DNA from 2 places in the Mitsuaria sp. MSU3D genome. Region 2 is predicted to be linked to the other one. Evidence: predicted binding sites of a transcription regulator. Region 2 holds the regulator's gene; the other holds the start of a gene.
What was found. Region 2 encodes LexA, which represses DNA repair genes until DNA is damaged. Its sites were predicted from a motif close to ACTGTATNNNNATACAGT; they were not measured.
Positions count from the first base shown of each region.

Region 1 (10,392 bases), 3.6 Mb from region 2:
GGATGATCCAGATGCCGGGCCGCGCTCGCTTCACGCATGAAGCGGTCGCGAACGTCGATCAGGTCCTCCGCCGCAAACTCACGTTGCAGCGCCAGGCGCTTGATGGCGACGGTCCGGCCGCTACGGCGGTCGACAGCCCGATGAACGACGGCCATCGCACCCCGGCCAACTTCCTCGCCGATGTCGTAGTCGTCCAGCGCCACAGCCGCCGATCGCGGCATCGGCTGCGTCGTCGGCAAGGTGTCGGACACGCCCAGACTCCCATCGTCAGATGCGCCTCGGCCCAGAAGTCTCTTCAGGAAGCCGGAGGCGCTCATGACATGACAGGCCTTTCGTCAGGCTTGCGCCGGACGGCGCGCGGCCAGCAGCTTGCCGACGAGCAGGACGAACAGCGCGCCGCCGACACCCAGGGCGTAATACACCTGCGGCAGCACTTCCGTCGTACCGGGCTTGCTGCCCGCTTGCATCGGCACCCAGGCATTGAGCGCGGGATCGGTCACCACCATCGTGCCGGCAATCCAACCCAGCAGCATCGCGCCCAGCGTGATCACGATCGGGAACTTGTCCATCAGCTTGATCACCAGCTGGCTACCCCAGACGATGATGGGGATCGACACCAACAGGCCGAAGATCACCAGCGGCATCTGATGTTGACCGCCCGCGCCTTCAGCAGCGCCGGCGATCGCGATGACGTTGTCCAGGCTCATCACGAAGTCCGCGATGATGACGGTCTTCACCGCGCCCCAGAGCTTGTCGCTCGCCTCCATCTTCGAGTGGTCGTCCTCGCCTTCCGGGATCAGGAGCTTGATGCCGATCCACAGCAGCAACACGCCGCCTACCAGCTTGAGGAACGGGAGCTTGAGAAGGGTCAGCGCGAAGAAGATCAGCACAACGCGCAGCACGATGGCACCTGCGGTGCCCCAAAGGATGCCTTTGGTGCGCAGATTCGGTGGCAGCTTGCGGCAGGCAAGCGCGATGACGACGGCATTGTCGCCACCCAGCAGGATGTCGATCAGGATGATCTGGCCGACGGCGAGCCAGAACTCGGGGCTGGTGAGCATGTCCATGTAGGGAACCCGCGCCGGGCCTCGCGCAACGAGAGCCCAGTCTAAAGCGTTGGAGGGCAAACGAATGAAGGGGCCCCATGGGCCCCTTCATTTGTTTGGGGGGTACGGCTGGATTGTCCGCGCCCGCCCCCAGGAACCGCAGTGCGTGAAATTACGCAGCAACAGCTCCTGGCATCAGGTTTTTCCTGCTACTTACAGCAGGCCTTTCAGCAGCTTGCCCATTTCCGACGGGTTGCGCGTCACGGTGAAACCGCACTCTTCCATGATGGCGAGCTTGGCATCGGCCGTGTCGGCACCGCCGGAGATCAGCGCGCCAGCGTGGCCCATGCGCTTTCCGGGAGGCGCGGTCACACCCGCGATGAAACCGACCACCGGCTTCTTCATGTTGGCCTTGCACCAACGGGCGGCTTCCGCCTCGTCCGGGCCACCGATCTCACCGATCATGATGACGGCGTCGGTGTCCGGATCGTCGTTGAAGGCCTGCATCACGTCGATGTGCTTCAGACCGTTGATCGGGTCGCCGCCGATACCGACTGCCGAGGATTGGCCCAAGCCGATTTCAGTCAGCTGCGCCACCGCTTCATAGGTCAGCGTGCCCGAGCGCGAGACCACGCCGATGCGACCCTTGCGATGGATGTGGCCGGGCATGATGCCGATCTTGATCTCGTCGGGCGTGATCAGGCCGGGGCAGTTCGGGCCCAGCAGCAGCGTCTTCTTGCCGCCAGCCAGTTCCTTGGCCTTCATCTTGTTGCGCACTTCCAGCATGTCACGGACGGGGATGCCTTCCGTGATGCAGATCGCCAGGTCCAGATCGGCCTCGACGGCTTCCCAGATCGCGGCGGCGGCGCCGGCCGGCGGCACATAGATCACCGACACGGTGGCGCCGGTCTGGGCAGCGGCTTCCTTCACGGTGCCGTAGATGGGGATGTCCGAGAACTTCTCGCCCGCCTTCTTCGGGTTCACGCCCGCGACGAACGCGTTCTTGCCGTTGGCGTAGGCTTGGCAGCCCAGGGTGTGGAACTGACCGGTCTTGCCCGTGATGCCCTGGGTGATGACCTTGGTGTCCTTGTTGATGTAGATGCTCATGTCGTATTCCTTGGCTGGGTCTTCGGCTTACTTGACGGCGGCGACGATCTTGGTCGCGGCTTCGGCCATGGTGTCGGCGGCGATGATGGGCAGGCCGGACTCGGCCAGCATCTTCTTGCCCAGCTCCTCGTTGGTGCCCTTCATGCGGACGACCAGCGGGACGTTCAGGTTGACGGCCTTGCAGGCCGTGATCACGCCTTCGGCGATGGTGTCGCACTTCATGATGCCGCCGAAGATGTTCACGAGGATGCCCTTCACCTCGGGGTTCTTCAGCATGATCTTGAAGGCTTCGGTGACCTTCTCGGCGGTGGCGCCGCCACCCACGTCCAGGAAGTTGGCCGGCTCGCCGCCGAACAGCTTGATGGTATCCATGGTGGCCATCGCCAGACCGGCGCCGTTCACCAGGCAGCCGATGTTGCCGTCCAGCGAGATGTAGGCCAGGTCGAACTTCGAGGCTTCGATTTCAGCCGCGTCTTCTTCGTCCAGGTCACGGTAGGCGACGATTTCCGGGTGACGGAACAGGGCGTTGGCGTCGAAGTTGAACTTCGCGTCCAGCGCGATCAGGTTGCCCTTCGAATCGCAGTTCAGCGGGTTGATTTCAACCAGCGACGCATCCGTGTCCATGTAGCACTTGTACAGCTTCGCGAACAGGTCGACGGCCTGATCCACCGAAGCGCCGCTCAGGCCGATGGCCGCGGCGATCTTCTTCGATTGCTCGGCCGTGATGCCGGTCAGCGGATCGATGTACTCGGTGATGATCTTCTCGGGAGTCGAGTGGGCGACTTCCTCGATGTCCATGCCGCCTTCGCTCGACGCGATGAAGGCGACCTTCTGCGTGCCGCGGTCGGTCACCAGCGAGATGTACAGCTCGTTCTTGATGTCCGCGCCTTCTTCGATGTACAGGCGGCGGACCTTCTGGCCGACCGGGCCGGTCTGGTGCGTGACCAGCTGCATGCCCAGGATCTGCTCGGAGAGCGCCTTCACGTCGTCCAGGCTCTTGCCCAGCTTGACGCCGCCGCCCTTGCCGCGGCCGCCGGCGTGGATCTGCGCCTTGACCACCCAGACCGGGCCGCCCAGCTTCTGCGCGGCTTCGACCGCCTCTTGCACCGTGAACGCGGGAATGCCGCGCGGCACCGGCACGCCGAACTGGCGCAGGATTTCCTTGCCCTGGTACTCGTGAATCTTCATAGGGAGGTCTCGCTTGATGGATGAATCAGGAAGAGGCTGCCAGTGCCGCGGGCGCTCCGCGGTGCCGGCGTGGAGAGGAGGTTTGCAACGCCGGATTCAACCGGGTCTCCGCGACAAGGAACCCGTCGTCGCGACCATAGGACCGCACGTCGACGGAGCGACGATGATGCGGCGGATGGCGCTCGGGGGAGGCGGAGGAAGACATAAAACCGATGCAAACACGCGAAAACACGCCCGCGGACGAACGCCGGCGGGCTGTTTTGCGAAGCCGAAAATGTAGCATGCTGCGTTGCATCAAGCCCTTGGCGCGGTTGAGACGCGCACTGGCGTGGGCTTGTCAGCGCGCCGCAAGGTGCTCATGACGCACGAAGTTTCGGGGAGTTTCAGCCCCTGTCGCTCATTCAGGCGGCAAGACCAGTGACCGGTCCGACGCGCGCTTCACGCATCGGCATCGCTGCCCTCGGCGACGCGTCGGACCGCCCGGCGCGCGAGATCCGAACCGAATCCCCGTCCGATGAGGAAACGCAGGCGTTTGGCTAGCGCCGCTGCATCGAGGGCGGGGCCATCACCGAACTTGCGCCGAAGCAATTCGCAGGCGCGATCCAATTCGCCGGCCACAAGTGTCGACCGCTGTTCCGCGTCCAAAGCGAGCCCATGCTGGGCGAGCTCCTGCTCGATACGTCGCTGACCGAAGCGCTGAGAGCGTACGTGGATGCGGGATTCGACAAACCGCGACTCGTCGAGATAAGCGTTGGCCTTGAGCCAATCGAGTACCGCGTCGACTTCGTCGTCCAGGTCCTTCGACCCGGCTTCATCCGCGAATTCGTCGCCCCTCGGTTCCGAAGCCTCGCTGGCTTCGGCTTGCCGATCACGCGCGATGCGCAGCAGCTTGCGTCGCAGCTCCATCGCGCTGTGCTCGCGCTGCGCGAGCAGCGCAATCGCGCGAGCCTTCAGCGACAGAGGCTGCGAGGCTCGGCCCCGCCGACCGTCGGGCGGGGTCATGCGAAAGCCCCGCGCTTACTCGGCGTCGCCGCCGGGCGTTGCGCCCAACAGGGGGATGCCCAGGGATTCGCGGATCTTGTTCTCGATCTCGACCGCCAGGTCCGCGTTCTCGCGCAGGAACTCACGCGCGTTGTCCTTGCCCTGGCCGATCTTCTCGCCGCTGTAGGCGTACCAGGAGCCGGCCTTCTCGACGATCTTGGCGGCCACGCCCATGTCGATGATCTCGCCTTCGCGGCTGATGCCTTCGCCGTAGAGGATGTCGAACTCCGCCGTCTTGAACGGCGGCGCCACCTTGTTCTTGACGACCTTGACCTTGGTCTCGGAACCGATGACTTCCTCGCCCTTCTTGATCGAGCCGATGCGGCGGATGTCCAGGCGCACAGAAGCGTAGAACTTCAGCGCGTTGCCGCCGGTGGTCGTTTCCGGGCTGCCGAACATCACGCCGATCTTCATCCGGATCTGGTTGATGAAGACGACGGTGCAGTTGGTCTTCTTGATGGTGGCGGTCAGCTTGCGCAGCGCCTGGCTCATCAGTCGGGCCTGCAGGCCGGGCAGCGAATCGCCCATCTCGCCTTCGAGTTCCGCCTTCGGCGTCAGCGCGGCGACCGAGTCGATGACGATCAGGTCGACAGACCCCGAGCGCACCAGCGAATCCACGATCTCCAGGGCCTGTTCGCCGGTGTCGGGCTGGCTGATCAGCAGTTCCTGCAGGTTGACGCCCAGCTTCTGCGCGTACTGGACATCCAACGCGTGTTCAGCGTCGATGAAGGCGCACACGCCGTCCAGCTTCTGCATCTGGGCGATGACCTGCAGCGTCAGCGTGGTCTTGCCCGAGGATTCAGGACCGTAGATCTCGACCACGCGGCCGCGCGGCAGACCGCCGACGCCCAGCGCGATGTCGAGACCCAGGGAGCCGGTGGAGACGACCTGGATGTCCTCGATCTTCTCGCCTTCGGCCAGCCGCATGATGGAGCCCTTGCCGAACTGCTTTTCGATCTGGGCGAGGGCGGCCTGCAGGGCCTTGGCTTTTTCGGTGTTGGCGTTCTTCACGGGGGCGTCCATGCAATCTTCTCCTGTTGGCTGCGGCGGATTATGGCGCAATCTGTATATCTGTACAGTACTTTGTCGAAGCGGCCGGATGCGCTTTGCGGTGCCGGCAACGGGTCGATGTAGGCATCCTAAGCACCAGATGGCTCACTGGATGAGCCAGCCGTCGCAGTTCCCACCTTTTTCCGCCTTCGGTGGGAGTCATCCCCACGCCGCGCTGTCGTCGGTGTGAGTCGCCACGCCCGACGCATGCCGAGCGAACGCCTCGGAAACGCCTAGGGAACACCAGCAGGCCGCTCCCTAGAATGTCTCCATAACCAGAGGGGACGACACATGCGCATCTTGATCGCCGAAGACGACCAGGTCCTGGCCGACGGCCTGCTGCGCTCGTTGCGGGCGTCGGGCTGCGCCGTCGATCAGGTCGGCAGCGGCAGCGAGGCGGATGCCGCGCTGGCCTCGCATGAATTCGATCTCCTGATCCTCGATCTGGGCCTGCCCAAGCTGCACGGCCTGGAGGTGCTGAGGCGGCTGCGCGCACGAGGATCCTCCGTGCCGGTGCTGATCCTGACCGCGGCCGACAGCATCGAGGAACGCGTCAAGGGCCTGGACCTGGGCGCCGACGACTACATGGCCAAGCCGTTCTCGCTGCAGGAGCTCGAAGCCCGCGTGCGCGCACTCACGCGCCGCGGCCTGGGCACCGCCTCGAGCGTCATCCGCCACGGTCCGCTGACCTTCGACGCGACGGGACGCGTCGCCTACATCAACGACCAGATGGTGGAACTCTCGGCGCGCGAGCTGTCGCTGCTGGAAGTGCTGCTGCAGCGCGCCGGCCGCCTCGTCAGCAAGGACCAGTTGGTCGAGCGCCTGTGCGAGTGGGGCGAAGAGGTCAGCAACAACGCGATCGAGGTCTACATCCATCGGTTGCGCAAGAAGATCGAGCAGGGCCCGATCCGCATCGCGACGGTGCGCGGACTGGGCTACTGCCTTGAGAAGATTCCCGGCTGAGCGGTCGCGTGGGCCTGGCCGCGCGAGGCGCGGGACAGCTCCGCGCGGACGCCTGACCCACGGTGCGCGTCATGGCGACTGATTCCACCGGCCATCGCTCGCTGTTCGGCGAGATCCTCGACTGGATGCTCGCGCCGCTGCTGGTCATCTGGCCGATCAGCGTCGCACTGACCTGGCTGGTGGCCCAGGGCATCGCCAACAAGCCCTATGACCGTGAGCTCGACGAGATGGCGCGCACGCTCGGCCTGCAGGTCGTGACCGAGCCCGGGCCCGGCGATGCGGCGGCGCGGCGCGGCCGGTCGCGCTACGCGCTCGCGCCCGAGGCCGCCGCCCTGCTGCGCGCGGACGAATCCGACACCGTCTACTACCAGGTACTGGGCCTGCGCGGCGAGCTGCTGAGCGGCGATGCGCTGCTGCCGGTGCCCGAGGTCGAGCCGCCGATCGTTCCCTGGGAGGTGAATCGCCGGTTCGACGAGATCAACAACGAGGCGGTGCGCGTGTCCTACCTGTGGGTGGTGCCAGAGGGGATGGCGGGCAGCGACCGGATGATGCTGGTGCAGGTCGCGGAGACGCTGGGCAAGCGCTCGCGGCTGACCAACGAGATCATCAAGGGCGTCATCCTGCCGCAGTTCGTGATCCTGCCGCTGGCGGTGCTGCTGGTGTGGCTGGCACTGGCGCGCGGGATCGCGCCGCTGAACGACCTGCAGCGGCGCATCCGCTCCCGCGACAGCTCGGACCTGAGCCCCATCGACGAACAGCGCATCCCCGACGAAGTCGCGCCGCTGGTGCAGGCGATCAACGATCTGCTGGAGCGGCTCGACCAGTCGATCCGGTCGCAGAAGCATTTCCTGGCCGACGCCGCGCATCAGCTGAAGACGCCGCTCGCGGGGCTGCGCACGCAGGCCGAGCTGGCGCAGCGCGAGATCGACGAGGGACGCAGCTCACCCGCGGAGCTGCGCCGATCGCTGAAGCAGATCGCGGTATCGAGTCAGCGCGCGGCGCACATGGTCAACCAGCTGCTGGCGATGGCCCGCGCCGAGGACCAGGAGCACGCCGCCCGGCGCAGCGAAGTGAACCTCGCCGTGCTGGCGATCGAGACCGTGCGCGACTTCGTGCCGCGGGCCATGGAGAAGCGGCTGGACCTTGGCTACGAGGGACCGGAAGCGAGCCAGGCCGGGCTGCGCATCAGCGGGCATCCGCTGCTGATCCGCGAGCTGATCCGCAACCTCGTCGACAACGCGCTGCTCTACACGCCGAGTGACGGAACGGTCACGGTGCGCGTGGTCGAGGACCCGTTCGGACAGGTCTGCGTGCTGCAGGTGGAAGACTCCGGACCGGGCATCGCCGAGTCGGAACGCGAGCAGATCTTCCAGCCGTTCTACCGCGCGCTGGGCACCAACGTCGACGGCTCCGGACTGGGGCTGGCGATCGTGCGCGAGATCGTCCAGCAGCATGAAGCGGAGATTGCGGTCGATGACACGCGAGCGCGTCGACAGGCGGAATCGGAAGGCGCAGGGCCGGGCGCGCGATTCACGGTCCGGTTCGCCGCGCACCCGCTGCAGAACGCCGGCTCCTGACCGCTTCCGCCACCGGGAGCCGCCGCCCGCTCAGCGCTGCGTCCCGCCCCGGCTCTTGGCGATGGACATCAGCATCCCGAGCGACAAGCCCAGCGTCACCATCGCCGTTCCCCCATAGGAGATGAACGGCAGCGGCACCCCCACCACAGGGAGGATGCCGGTGACCATGCCCATGTTCACGAACACGTAGGTGAAGAAGCTCAACGTGATCGCCCCCGCGAGCAGTCTCGAGAACAAGGTCGGCGCCTCGTGCGCGATCGCCAGTCCGCGCAGGATCAGCGCGGTGAAGCCGATCAGCAGTCCCGCCGCTCCGATCAGTCCGAACTCCTCGCCGTAGGCCGCGAAGATGAAGTCGGTCGTCCGTTCCGGAATGAACTCCAGGTGCGTCTGCGTGCCCTTCATGAAGCCCTTGCCGGTCACGCCGCCGGAGCCGATCGCGATCTCGCCCTGGATGATGTGGAAGCCCTTGCCCAGCGGGTCCTTCGTCGGGTCCAGCAAGGTGCAGACACGGTCCTTCTGGTAGTCCTTCAGCACGACCCATTTCACGTCGGGCTGGCAGATCTGGTCCTCGCTGAAGACCAGCGCCGTGATGCCCGCGCCGGCCAGCACCAGGGCCGGGATGATCAGCTTCCACGACAGCCCGGCGAAGAAGATCACGTACAGGCCCGCGCCCAGCACCAGCAGCGACGTGCCCAGATCCGGCTGCTTCGCGATCAGCCCGACCGGCACCACCAGCAGGATGAAGGCGGCGACGAAGTCGGGCAGCCGCAACTGGCCTTCGCGCTTCTGGAACCACCAGGCCAGCATCAGCGGCACCGCGATCTTCAGCAGTTCCGACGGCTGGATCTGCGTGCCGACGTACAGCCAGCGGGTCGCGCCCTTCTTCGTGATGCCAAACAGCGCCACCGCCACCAGCAGGGTCACGCCGACGGCGTAGAGCGGCAACGCGAGTTGCATCAGCCGTTGAGGCGGCACCTGCGCAGTGACGAACAGCACGCCCATGGCCAGCACCATGTTGCGGGCGTGATCGACGAAACGGGTGCCGTGGTCGTAGCCCGCCGAGTACATGCACATCAGGCCCAGGCCCATGAGCCAGGCCATCGCAAGCAGCAGCGGGATGTCGAAGCCCTGGAACAGCGGCTTCACCCGTTGCAGCAGGCTGGGTTTGCTGAAGACGGCGCTCATCGTGAGGCTCCCTGGGTGGGACGCGACGCGGCGGCCCGCGCGACGGGCGCGGCCGGCGCCGAAGGCGCGGAGGCCCGCGAAGGGGCAGAGGCGGGCGAGGCGACCGCCGAGGCCGCCGCCTCCGGCGCGCTGGCGGCGGCGTTGGGCAGCGGAATGTCTTCGACGCGGCGCGGCGTGCCGATCGGCGCGCCGACCTGGCCGACCCGCACCTTGGCGATGTCCTCTTCGCTCGGGTAAGTCCCGGTGAGCACGTAGTCGAACACGCGGCGTGCGATCGGCGCGGCCGACTCGGAGCCGAAGCCCGCGTTCTCGACGATCAAGGCCAGCGCAATGGTCGGCGCCTGGTAAGGCGCGAACGAGATGTACAACGAGTGATCGCGCTTGCGCTCGTCCGCCTTGATGCTGCTGTAGGTCTGGCCGGCACGCAGGCCCACCGCCTGCGCCGTCCCGGTCTTGCCGGCGCTCTGGTACTGCGCGCCCGCGAACACCGCGCGCGACGTGCCTTCCAGCGTCACGTCGTGCATCGCGTTGCGGATCACGTCGACGTCCGCCTTGCGCAGCGCCAGCGGCGCCAAGGCATCGCTCGCCACGCGCCGTTGCGCGTGCTTGACGACGTCCTCGATCTCCCGCACCAGCCTGGGCCGGTAACGCTCGCCGCCGCTGGACAGCGTCGACATCGCAGTCGCCAGCTGCAGCATCGTGAAGTTGTTCTGGCCCTGGCCGATGCCCAGCGAGATCGTCTCGCCGGCGTACCACTTCTGCTGGTCGGGCCGCTTGAATGCCCGGCGCTTCCATTCGGTGCTGGGCAGCAGGCCGGTGACCTCGCCCTGGAGGTCGATCTCGGTCTTGCGGCCGAAGCCGAAAGGTTCGAGCTGGTCATGGATCATGTCCACACCCATCTCGTTGGCCAGCGAATAGAAGTAGACGTTCGACGACGTCACGATCGCCAGCCGCATGTCCTTCGGCCCCGCGCGGTCGCCGGTGGCGCTGCCGAAGACACGGCCGCCGAAGCTGAAGTTCAGGTTGTCCTGGATCACCACGTTGGCGGCCCGCTTGCCCGTGTTCAAAGCCGCCATCGCCATGTACGGCTTGAAGGTCGAGCCCGGCGGATAGGTGCCGCGCAGCGCACGGTTCAGCAGCGGCTTGTCGATGTCCTCGTTGAGCTCGCGCCAGCTGTCCGCGTCGATGCCGTCGACGAACAGGTTGGGATCGAAGGTCGGCTTGGAGACGAAGGC
Region 1 is NZ_CP200314.1:4,803,855-4,814,246, forward strand. Features, by position in the region: gene AC1VNM_RS21100 (serine/threonine-protein kinase) at 1-251, opposite strand, end outside; gene AC1VNM_RS21105 (TerC family protein) at 336-1,067, opposite strand; gene sucD (succinate--CoA ligase subunit alpha) at 1,260-2,153, opposite strand; gene sucC (ADP-forming succinate--CoA ligase subunit beta) at 2,181-3,341, opposite strand; gene AC1VNM_RS21120 (regulatory protein RecX) at 3,780-4,343, opposite strand; gene recA (recombinase RecA) at 4,359-5,405, opposite strand; gene AC1VNM_RS21130 (response regulator) at 5,724-6,395, shown strand; gene AC1VNM_RS21135 (sensor histidine kinase) at 6,467-7,972, shown strand; gene rodA (rod shape-determining protein RodA) at 8,003-9,157, opposite strand; gene mrdA (penicillin-binding protein 2) at 9,154-10,392, opposite strand, start outside.
Region 1: the regulator LexA is predicted to act here: its motif matches at 5,445-5,462, upstream of recA (recombinase RecA).

Region 2 (10,392 bases):
CTTCAAGGCCAAGGCCAGCAAGGCCAAGCAGGCGCAGAGCCGCGTGAAGGCGCTGGAGCGCATGGAGCGCCTCGCGCCGGTGCTGACGGCGTCGGACTTCAGCTTCGAGTTCCGCGAGCCGCTGAACCTGCCCAATCCGATGCTGATGTTCGACACCGTGTCCGTCGGCTACGACACGGACGAGGGCGAGAAGGTCATCGTGCGCGGCATCGACCGCTCGGTGCTGGCCGGCCAGCGCTTCGGCATCCTCGGCGCGAACGGCCAGGGCAAGTCGACCTTCGTGAAGACGGTCGCCCGCATGCAGCGCGCGATGGGCGGCACGATCACCGAGGGCAAGGGCCTGTCGATCGGCTACTTCGCGCAGCAGGAGATGGACGTGCTGCGGCCTGATGAAGGCCCGCTGATGCACATGATCCGGCTGGCCAAGGAGGTCAGCCCGAACGCCCGCGAGCAGGAGCTGCGCGACTTCCTCGGCCAGTTCCGCTTCGTCGGCGACATGGTGAACCAGGACGTGGGCAGCCTGTCGGGCGGCGAGAAGGCGCGGCTGGTGCTGGCGATGCTGGTCTGGCAGCGCCCCAACCTGCTGCTGCTGGACGAACCGACCAACCACCTGGACCTGCAGACGCGCGAGGCGCTGTCGATGGCGCTCAACGAGTTCGAGGGCACCGTCATGCTGGTCAGCCATGACCGCGCGCTGCTGCGCGAGGTCTGCGACGAGTTCTGGCTGGTGGCCGACGGCAAGCTCTCGCCCTTCGACGGCGACCTGGACGATTACCAGCGCTGGCTGCTGGATCGGTCCAAGGAGGCCGCGAAACTCGCCAAGGAAGAGGCCAAGCAGGCCCTGCGCAGCGCGCGCGCCAGCAGCGCGGCCGCCGCCCCTGCGCCGGCCCCTGTGGCCGTGGCAGCGGCGCCCGTGGCCGCCGTGCCAGTGACGCCGCCCGCCCCCGTCAAGCGCGAGGACCGCAAGCTCAGCGGCCAGGCCCGTCAGAAGCTGTCCGAGCAGACGCGCCCGCTGCGCAAGGAGATGGAGCAGATCGACGCCCGCATGAAGGCGTGGGCGGACGAACGCGCCGCGCTGGAAGCGCAGCTGTCGGGCGCGGGCCAGACGCCCGCGCAGATCGCGGACGCCGGCAAGCGCCTGAAGGCCATCGGCGACGAGATCGAGGCCGCGGAACTGCGGTGGCTGGAGCTCAGCGAGCAGGTGGACGCGATCCAGGCGACGGGCTGAGCCCGTCCCGCTCCACAGCGACGCCCTGGTGGACCCTTGTCCCCGGGGCGTTTTTCTTTCTGGAACTTCGCGCCGCCGCCGCCGATAGTTCCCGTCAACCGCCTTCAAAGACCATTTCAATTGCGTGCAATTTAATTGCTCGCTATAGTTCAGCTCATGCCGAACACAAAGTGCTTCAACCCGCAGATCGCCGCCGCCCCGGCCGCGACCCGCGCCCAGCCGGTGCCCGCGGGCACGGACTGGCTGAAGCTGGATGTTCAGCTGTGCTTCGCGCTCTATTCGACCTCGCTGGCGATGACGAAGCTCTACAAGCCGCTGCTGGCTCCCCTGGGCCTGACCTATCCGCAATACCTGGCGATGCTGGTGCTGTGGGAGACCGACGGCCCGAGCGTCTCCGATCTGGGGCAACGCTTGAACCTGGACTCCGGCACGCTGACGCCGCTGCTGAAACGCCTGGAATCGAACGGCCTCATCGAACGCCGCCGCGCCATGGCCGATGAGCGCCGCGTCGAGATCCACCTGACGCCCGCCGGCCGCGCACTGCGCGAGCAAGCCGTCTCCATCCCCGAACAACTGGCCTGCGCCAGCGCCTGCGGTCCCGCCGAACTGGAGTCGCTGACAAGACGCCTGCATGAATTGCGAGCCAATGTACTGACCCATCTGGCACGCGATCCCGCTGATCCCGTCACTGTCGACGAGGATGGCGAGACCTGACCCCGAGTTGTCCTTTCACCCCTCACCCATCACCACCAAGGAGCCTCACATGGCCATCGAAAAAGCCCTCTACACCGCCACCGCCACCGCCACCGGCGGCCGTCAAGGCACCGCGCAATCGTCCGACGGCGCGCTGAAGGTCGATCTGTCCACGCCGAAGGAACTCGGCGGCGGCGGCGGCCCCGGCACCAACCCGGAACAGCTGTTCGCGGCGGGCTACTCGGCCTGCTTCATCGGCGCGATGAAGGCCGTCTCGGGTCGCAACAAGGTCGCGCTGCCGGCCGAAGTCTCGATCACCAGCGAAGTCGGCATCGGCCCCCACGCCAACAAGCCGGGCGCCTTCGGCATCGCCGTGTCGATGAAGATCTCCGTGCCGGGCATGGACCGCGCCGCGCTGGAGAAGCTGGTCGCCGAAGCCCATGAGGTCTGCCCGTACTCGAACGCCACGCGCGGCAACATCGACGTCACGCTGACGATCGTCTGATCATCCGGGTCCGGCTCGTTCCGGACTCTCGATGGAAAAAAAGCGCCGGCAATGCCGGCGCTTTTTCGTTGGCGCATGCTTGCGCGCGCGTTCGTTGGCGCGGTGAGATCAGCGGGAGCGCAGCAGCGTGAGCATCAATTCGATGCGCGCCGCCCAGGGCGACAGCGCGGCCGCGGGCTCGTCGGACGCGCCGACGATGCGCCCCTGCGCGCAGCGCGTCGTTCGCCAGACCGGGATACCGGCGTCCTTCAGCGCCTGCACTGGCACGTCGAGCGCACGATTCAGCGTGCCATTCCCGGTGCAGGCCAGCACCAGCCCCTGGAGCCCCGCCGCACGCCACGCGTCGAGCGAACGCGCTTCCGAGCCGGCGTGGCTGCCGAGCACCTCGACCCAAGGCCACCGCGACGCGTCTTCGGGAAGCAGACCCACACCCAACGCCTCGCCTTGCGGCCAGTCGCGGAAGCGGCGCAGCGCACCCTCCTCCACCACGGCCAGTGGACCAGCGTCGGGCCCCGCCTCGAAGGCGTTCAGGCGATAGCTGTGCGTCTTGCGCAGTTCCAGGCCGGACCACACCTGACCCGCCACGACCGCGACGACGCCGCGCACGCCTTCGGCTTCGGCAACAGCCACCGCATCCAGCAGGTTCTGCGGACCATCCGCCTGGATGGCCGTCGCGGGGCGCATCGCGGCCGTCAGGACCACCGGCTTCTCCGGCGCGAGCACGCGCTGCAGCAGGTAAGCAGTCTCCTCGAGCGTGTCGGTGCCATGCGTGATCACGATGCCGCGGACCTCGGGGCGATCCAGATGCTCCCGCACCCGACGAGCGAGTCGCGCCCAGGTCGCGTGATCCATGTCCTTGCTGTCGAGCTGAGCCAGCTGCTCAGCCTCAAGCGCCTTCGACGCCAACGCCGGTACCGCGCTCACCAGCGACTCGACCGACAGCGAGCCGGCCTTGTAGCCGACGTTGTCCGTCGCGCTGCCGGAGGTCCCGGCGATGGTCCCGCCGGTGCCGATGATCACGAGGGTCTGGGCCACACTTTGCAATTTCTCGTCTCCTGTATAAAAATCCAGATGCTGGATGAATTCTCAGGCGGCTTTTGAACCATCAGGGTCGCCGCGTTCTCGACATCCGGTCCTCAATGGAAAAAAGGCTTGCTCGTGGATACACCGCCCAAACTCACTGCCCGGCAACAGCAGATCTTCGATCTGGTCCGCGACAGCATCGAGAGCACCGGCTCGCCGCCCACCCGCGCGGAGATCGCGCAGCAACTGGGATTCAAGTCCGCGAATGCGGCCGAGGAACACCTGCAGGCTCTGGCGCGAAAAGGCGTCATCGAGTTGGTCGGCGGTACCGCACGTGGGATCCGCCTGCCGTCGACCGCCTTGCGTCAGGTCAATCGCGCCCGGGAGCACAGCCAGTTCGCGCTGCCGCTGGCGAGCCTCGCACAGTTGACGCTGCCGCTCGTGGGCCGCGTCGCTGCCGGCGCGCCGATCCTCGCCGAGGAACATGTCGAGCAGCACTATAGCGTCGACCCCTCGATGTTCTCGAAGGCGCCCGACTTCCTGCTCCGCGTCAAAGGCATGAGCATGAAGGACATCGGCATCATGGACGGCGACCTGCTCGCCGTTCAGAAGATCAGCGAGGCGCGCAATGGCCAGGTCGTCGTGGCGCGCATCGGTGAAGAGGTCACCGTGAAGCGCTTCCAGCGCCATGCCGACGGCATTCGCCTGCTGCCGGAGAACCCGGACTTCCAACCGATCGAGGTCACCCCCGATGAGGAGTTTGCGATCGAAGGCCTGGCAGTCGGTCTGATCCGTTCCGGCGGCTTTCACTGAGCGCCGCCATCCCCCTCATGAGCGCGCGAAAGACGCACAGCAAAGCAGCCTCGGCCGCCGAATGCGCGTCTCTGCGGCAGATTCCCAACATCGGACCGGCGATGGTGCGGGATTTCGAGTTGATGGGGATTCATCAGCCGATGGATCTCGTGGGCGCCGATGCCTTCGCGCTGTATCAGCGGATTTGCAAACTCACCGGTCAGCGGCATGACCCGTGCGTCCTGGATACTTATATGGCCGCCGTCGATTTCATGAACGGCGGCCCTCCCCGTGATTGGTGGAGTTATACGGCGCAGCGCAAGCGCGAGTATCCGGATATCTGATTGAAGAACAAAAGCGACGACCAAAGAAAAAACCCTGCCGATTTGCATCGACAGGGTTTTAATGTTGGCGGAGTGGACGGGGCTCGAACCCGCGACCCCCGGCGTGACAGGCCGGTATTCTAACCAACTGAACTACCACTCCAGATACGACGCTATTGAGTGCATCGATATCATTTGCGAACAAATTCTGCTGCAAGCAATCAGTTCCATACAGAACTGCGATGCAGCCAAGCCTTGTCAAACTTGGCGTCCCCTAGGGGATTCGAACCCCTGTAGCCACCGTGAAAGGGTGGTGTCCTAGGCCTCTAGACGAAGGGGACAGGACCTGCTTGTTTTGACTCGAACTGCGCGTACCTTGCAACCGTCACACCCGAAGGCGTTCTGGTGGAGGTAAGCGGGATCGAACCGCTGACCTCTTGCATGCCATGCAAGCGCTCTCCCAGCTGAGCTATACCCCCGAATGCTTTCGCATCGAATCGGTACGCCGCCCGAGTCTCAACTGTGTTGGCGGAGTGGACGGGGCTCGAACCCGCGACCCCCGGCGTGACAGGCCGGTATTCTAACCAACTGAACTACCACTCCAGATACTCAAGACCTTTCGATCTGTCGCATCAAACTCTTCTTGCTTTGATTTCATCAATCACTTGATGTCATCGCTGCGTCGATTTCGTTACTGTACCTGATTTTGACAACGATCAAATCGATTTCCGAAGAATTTTTCGATTTTCTCGTTCAATCTCTGGTCAGTAACCAAGCTCGAAACTTGGCGTCCCCTAGGGGATTCGAACCCCTGTAGCCACCGTGAAAGGGTGGTGTCCTAGGCCTCTAGACGAAGGGGACTGAACCTTCTTCCTTGAACCGCGCGCCACGCAAACTGAAGTTTGGTGGAGGTAAGCGGGATCGAACCGCTGACCTCTTGCATGCCATGCAAGCGCTCTCCCAGCTGAGCTATACCCCCTTCGGGGAATTCGACCCGGCTTCTTTTCGGCTTTCTGAATTTCATCGGGGAGCTCGCGCTCCCCGTTTAATTCATCGTCTGCCGCTTCGAAGTTCGTTTCGAACGTCGCGCTGTTCAAGCGAGAACGAGAGTATAGATCGAGTTTTAAACAGAACGCAAGCGGTTCAACAAAATTTCTTTGTCGAAAAGTTCCAGCACCGCATCCACCGACGGCGTCTGCGAACGACCGCAGGCCAGCACCCGCACGGGAATCGCCAGTTGCGGCATCTTGATGCCGTACGCCGTGATCGTTTCCTTGATCGCGGCGCTGATCGACGCCTTGTCCCAATTCGCCAGCGCGTCGAGCTTGTCCGCCAGCGCCAGCACGGCCGGCTTCACGGCATCGGTCAGGTGCTGGGCCCGGTCCGCCTCGCTCGGCGTCACCGGCGACACATACATCGCCAGCCAGTCTGCCAGCGCCACCGTGGTACTGCAGCGATCCTTGAACAGCGCGCACATCGCTTCGAGGCGCTCCGGCGCGGCCAGGCCACGCCTGCCAAGTTGCACCGCCACCAGCGACGCCAGACGCGCGTCATCGGCCAACTTGATGTAGTGCGAGTTGACCCATTCCAGCTTGGCCGGATCCCATTGCGCGGGGCTCTTCGAGAGATGGCTGCCGTCGAACCATGACACCAGTTGCGCCACGCTGTAGAGCTCGTCGTCGCCGTGACTCCAGCCCAGGCGCGACAGGTAGTTCAGCATCGCCTCGGGCAGATAGCCGTTCTCCTCATACGCGGTGACGCTGACCGCGCCACGGCGCTTGGACAGCTTCAGTCCGTCATCGCCCAGGATCACCGGGATGTGGCCGAACGCCGGCAGCGCCGCGCCCAATGCGTTGAACAGGTTGATCTGCCAGGGCGTGTTGTTGATGTGCTCATCGCCGCGGAAGACATGGGTGATCTTCATGTCCCAGTCGTCGATCACGACCGCGAAGTTGTAGGTCGGGACGCCGTCCGGACGCAGCAGGATGAGGTCGTCGATCTCGCGGTTGTTGATCGTGATCGGTCCCTTGACCAGGTCGTCCCAGGTCACGTCGCCGTCGACCGGATTCTTGAAACGCACCACCGGCTCGATGCCCGCGGGAATCGCGGGCAGCGTCTTGCCCGGCTCCGGACGCCAGGTGCCGTCGTAGCGCCGCTTCTCGCCACGCGCCTCCTGGCCCGCCTTCATCGCGGCGAGCTCCTCGGGCGAGCAGTAGCAACGGTAGGCGGTGCCGGCAGCGATCATCTGCTCGATCACCGCGTGATAGCGCTCCAGGCGCTGCATCTGGTAGACCGGGCCTTCGTCGTACTCGAGGCCCAGCCACCGCATCGATGCCAGGATCTGGTCGACCGAATCCTGCGTCGATCGCGCGACGTCGGTGTCCTCGATGCGCAGCACGAATTCGCCGCCATGATGGCGCGCGTAGGCCCACGAGAACAGTGCCGTGCGCGCTGTGCCCAGGTGCAGGAAGCCCGTCGGCGACGGGGCGATGCGGGTGCGGACCGGGGTGGAAGGAGTCGTCATAGGGAATTCAAACCGCGGGCCAGGTCGGCCTTGATGTCTTCGATGTCTTCCAGGCCGACCGCGACGCGGATCAGACCCTGCGTGATGCCGGCCGCCTGGCGCTGCGGCTCGGTGAGCCGGCCGTGCGAAGTGCTGGCCGGATGAGTGATGGTGGTCTTGGTGTCGCCGAGGTTGGCGGTGATCGAGCAGATGCGAGTCTGGTCGATCACCTGGAACGCCGCGGCGCGGCCGCCGTCCTCGCCACCGCTCTTCACGATGAAGGACACGACCGCCCCGCCCTGCCCGCCTTGCTGGCGCATCGCGAGCTCATGCTGCGGATGCGACTTCAGGCCCGGGTAGTACACACGCTCGATGCCGGGGTGCGCCTCCAGCCATTCGGCCAACACGGCGGCGCTCGCGGTCTGCGCCTTCATGCGCACCGACAGCGTCTCCATGCCCTTGAGCACGACCCAGGCGTTGAACGGCGACAGCGACATGCCCACCGAGCGCATCACGGGGGTGAACACCTCGTCGACGTGCTTCGCGGAGGCGCAGATCGCGCCCGCGATCACGCGGCCCTGCCCGTCGAGGTACTTGGTGCCGGAATGGATGATGAAGTCCGCGCCCATCTTCGCCGGTTGCTGCAGCGCGGGCGAGGCGAAGCAGTTGTCGACGGCCAGCAGCGCGCCGTGCGCGTGCGCGATCTCCGCCAGCGCGGCGACATTGCAGACCTCGGTCAGCGGATTGGTCGGCGTCTCGGCGAACAGCAGCTTCGTGTTGGGTTGCAGGGCCCCCTTCCACTCGGCCAGGTCAGTCTGCGACACGAAGGTCGTCTGGACGCCGAACTTGCCGAACTCGCCCTGCAGCAGCTTGATGGTCGAGCCGAACACCGAGCGCGAGCACACCACGTGGTCGCCGGACTTCAGCAGGCCCATGACCAGCAGCATGATCGCGGACATGCCCGACGAAGTCGCGATGCAGGCCTCGGTGCCTTCGAGCGCGGCGAGCCGGCGCTCCATCATCATGACCGTGGGATTCGAGAAGCGGCTGTAGACGAAGGCCTCTTCCTCGTTGGCGAAACGGCGCGCGGCGGTGGCTGCGTCCGGATGCACGAAGGAACTGGTCAGGTACAGCGCTTCCGAGTTCTCGCCCCACGGCGACGGCGGCAGGCCTTCGCGGACGGCGAGCGTGTCCAGCCGGACGTCGGCGGGCAGGTCCACGCGCGGGATGCCGCCCTTCTTGTCGTTGCCCATCACTGGTCTCCGCCGCTCTGCAGCGCCAGACGGCTGCGCGCCGGCATGTCCTCTTCCTCCGGCTGCGACTTGCGCTGCGCCTGCAGCGTGGCGAAGTCCTCGGCCGACACGTCGCCGGTGATGTAGGTGCCGTCGAAGCAGGAGGCCTCGAAACCGTTCAGCCCCGGGCGGAGCTGGCCGACCACGCGCTTCATCGCATCGACGTCCTGGTAGATCAGCGCGTCGGCGCCGATGAACTGGCGGATCTCCTCGATCGAGCGGCCGTGGGCGATCAGTTCCTCCTTGGTCGGCATGTCGATGCCGTAGACGTTGGGGAAGCGCACCGGCGGCGCGGCCGAGGCCAGGTAGACCTTGTTCGCGCCGGCCTCGCGGGCCATCTGGACGATTTCCTTGGAGGTCGTGCCGCGCACGATGGAGTCGTCGACCAGCAGCACGTTGCGGCCCTTGAATTCGAGGCCGATCGCGTTGAGCTTCTGGCGCACCGACTTCTTGCGCGTGGACTGGCCCGGCATGATGAAGGTCCGGCCGACGTAGCGGTTCTTCACGAAGCCCTCGCGATACGGCTTGCCGATGCGGTGCGCGAGCTGCATCGCCGACGGGCGGCTGGACTCGGGAATCGGGATGACGACGTCGATCTCGCTCGGCGGGATCGTCGAGATCAGGCGCTGGGCCAGGGTCTCGCCCATGTTCAGCCGGGCCTGGTAGACCGAGATGCCGTCCATCACCGAGTCCGGGCGCGCCAGATAGACGAACTCGAACATGCAGGGGTTCAGCGTCGGGTTCTCGGCGCACTGCTGCGTGTGGACCGTGCCGTGGGTGTCGATGAACAGGGCCTCGCCGGGCGCGAGGTCGCGCGTCAGCGTGTGCGCCGTGCCTTCGAGCGCCACGCTCTCGCTGGCGACCATGACCTCGCCGTCGGCCGCCTGGCCGAAGCACAAGGGGCGGATGCCGTAGGGGTCGCGGAACGCGAGCAGGCCATGCCCGGCGATCAGGGCGATCACGGCGTAGGAGCCCTTGATCCGCTTGTGCACCGTGCCCACGGCCTTGAAGATCTGCGCCGGCGTCAGCGGCAGGTCGCGGCCGGCCCGCTCGAGCTCATGCGCGAGCACGTTGATCAGGACTTCGGTATCGCTCTCGGTGTTGATGTGGCGGCGGTCGACGTCGAACAGCTCGTCCTTCAGCGCATGCGCGTTGGTGAGGTTGCCGTTGTGGACCAGGACGATGCCGTAGGGCGCATTGACGTAGAAGGGCTGCGCCTCCTCTTCCGAATAGGCATTGCCCGCCGTCGGATAGCGCACCTGGCCGAGGCCGACGTTGCCGGGCAGCCCGCGCATGTTGCGGGTGCGGAACACGTCGCGCACCATGCCACGCGCCTTGTGCATGAAGCACTTCTGACCCTGCATCGTGACGATGCCGGCCGCGTCCTGGCCGCGATGCTGCAACAGCAGCAGCGCGTCATAGATCAGCTGGTTGACCGGCGCCTTGGAAATCACACCGACGATGCCGCACATGGGGAGGTCCTTAATGCTTCTGGAACGGGAGGAAAACGACGGCCGGAGCGCTCGTGACGCTCAGGCCGGAATGTAGTCTTGCAGGGCCGCGGGCAACAGCGGCTTCACCTGCGTGAGCGTGGCCTGCAGCCAGGGCGCGATCTGCGATTCGGCCCAGGGCTGCGAGCGCACGGCCGGCGTCATGTCGACGATGACGGTCGCCAGCAGCGTCAGCAGCACCGCGCGCAGCACGCCGAAGGCGGCGCCGCCGAGCCGGTCCAGCACACCCAGCGGCGTCGCGTGGATCAAGGCCCGGATCAGCTTCGCGCCGAGGCCCCAGATCAGCAGCACCAGGATGAAGGCCAGCACCAGCCCGAGGGCGTGGATCAGCGCCGGACCGATCTTCTCCGCCGGCAGGAAGCGCTCGATGAACGGCGCCACGAAGGGCGAGGCCGCGTAGGCCACCAGCCAGCCGGCGATGGTCATCAGCTCGAACACCAGGCCGCGCCAGGCGCCCAGCAGGACCGAGATGACGAGCAGGCTCAGCAGCGCGAGGTCGACCCAGTTCATCGCGGCGATCGG
Region 2 is NZ_CP200314.1:1,239,277-1,249,668, reverse strand. Features, by position in the region: gene AC1VNM_RS05755 (ATP-binding cassette domain-containing protein) at 1-1,228, shown strand, start outside; gene AC1VNM_RS05750 (MarR family winged helix-turn-helix transcriptional regulator) at 1,385-1,942, shown strand; gene AC1VNM_RS05745 (organic hydroperoxide resistance protein) at 1,992-2,426, shown strand; gene AC1VNM_RS05740 (asparaginase) at 2,535-3,461, opposite strand; gene lexA (transcriptional repressor LexA) at 3,585-4,262, shown strand; gene AC1VNM_RS05730 (helix-hairpin-helix domain-containing protein) at 4,280-4,585, shown strand; tRNA gene AC1VNM_RS05725 (tRNA-Asp) at 4,651-4,727, opposite strand; tRNA gene AC1VNM_RS05720 (tRNA-Glu) at 4,830-4,905, opposite strand; tRNA gene AC1VNM_RS05715 (tRNA-Ala) at 4,968-5,043, opposite strand; tRNA gene AC1VNM_RS05710 (tRNA-Asp) at 5,091-5,167, opposite strand; tRNA gene AC1VNM_RS05705 (tRNA-Glu) at 5,350-5,425, opposite strand; tRNA gene AC1VNM_RS05700 (tRNA-Ala) at 5,468-5,543, opposite strand; gene gltX (glutamate--tRNA ligase) at 5,688-7,088, opposite strand; gene AC1VNM_RS05690 (O-succinylhomoserine sulfhydrylase) at 7,085-8,320, opposite strand; gene purF (amidophosphoribosyltransferase) at 8,320-9,831, opposite strand; gene AC1VNM_RS05680 (CvpA family protein) at 9,892-10,380, opposite strand.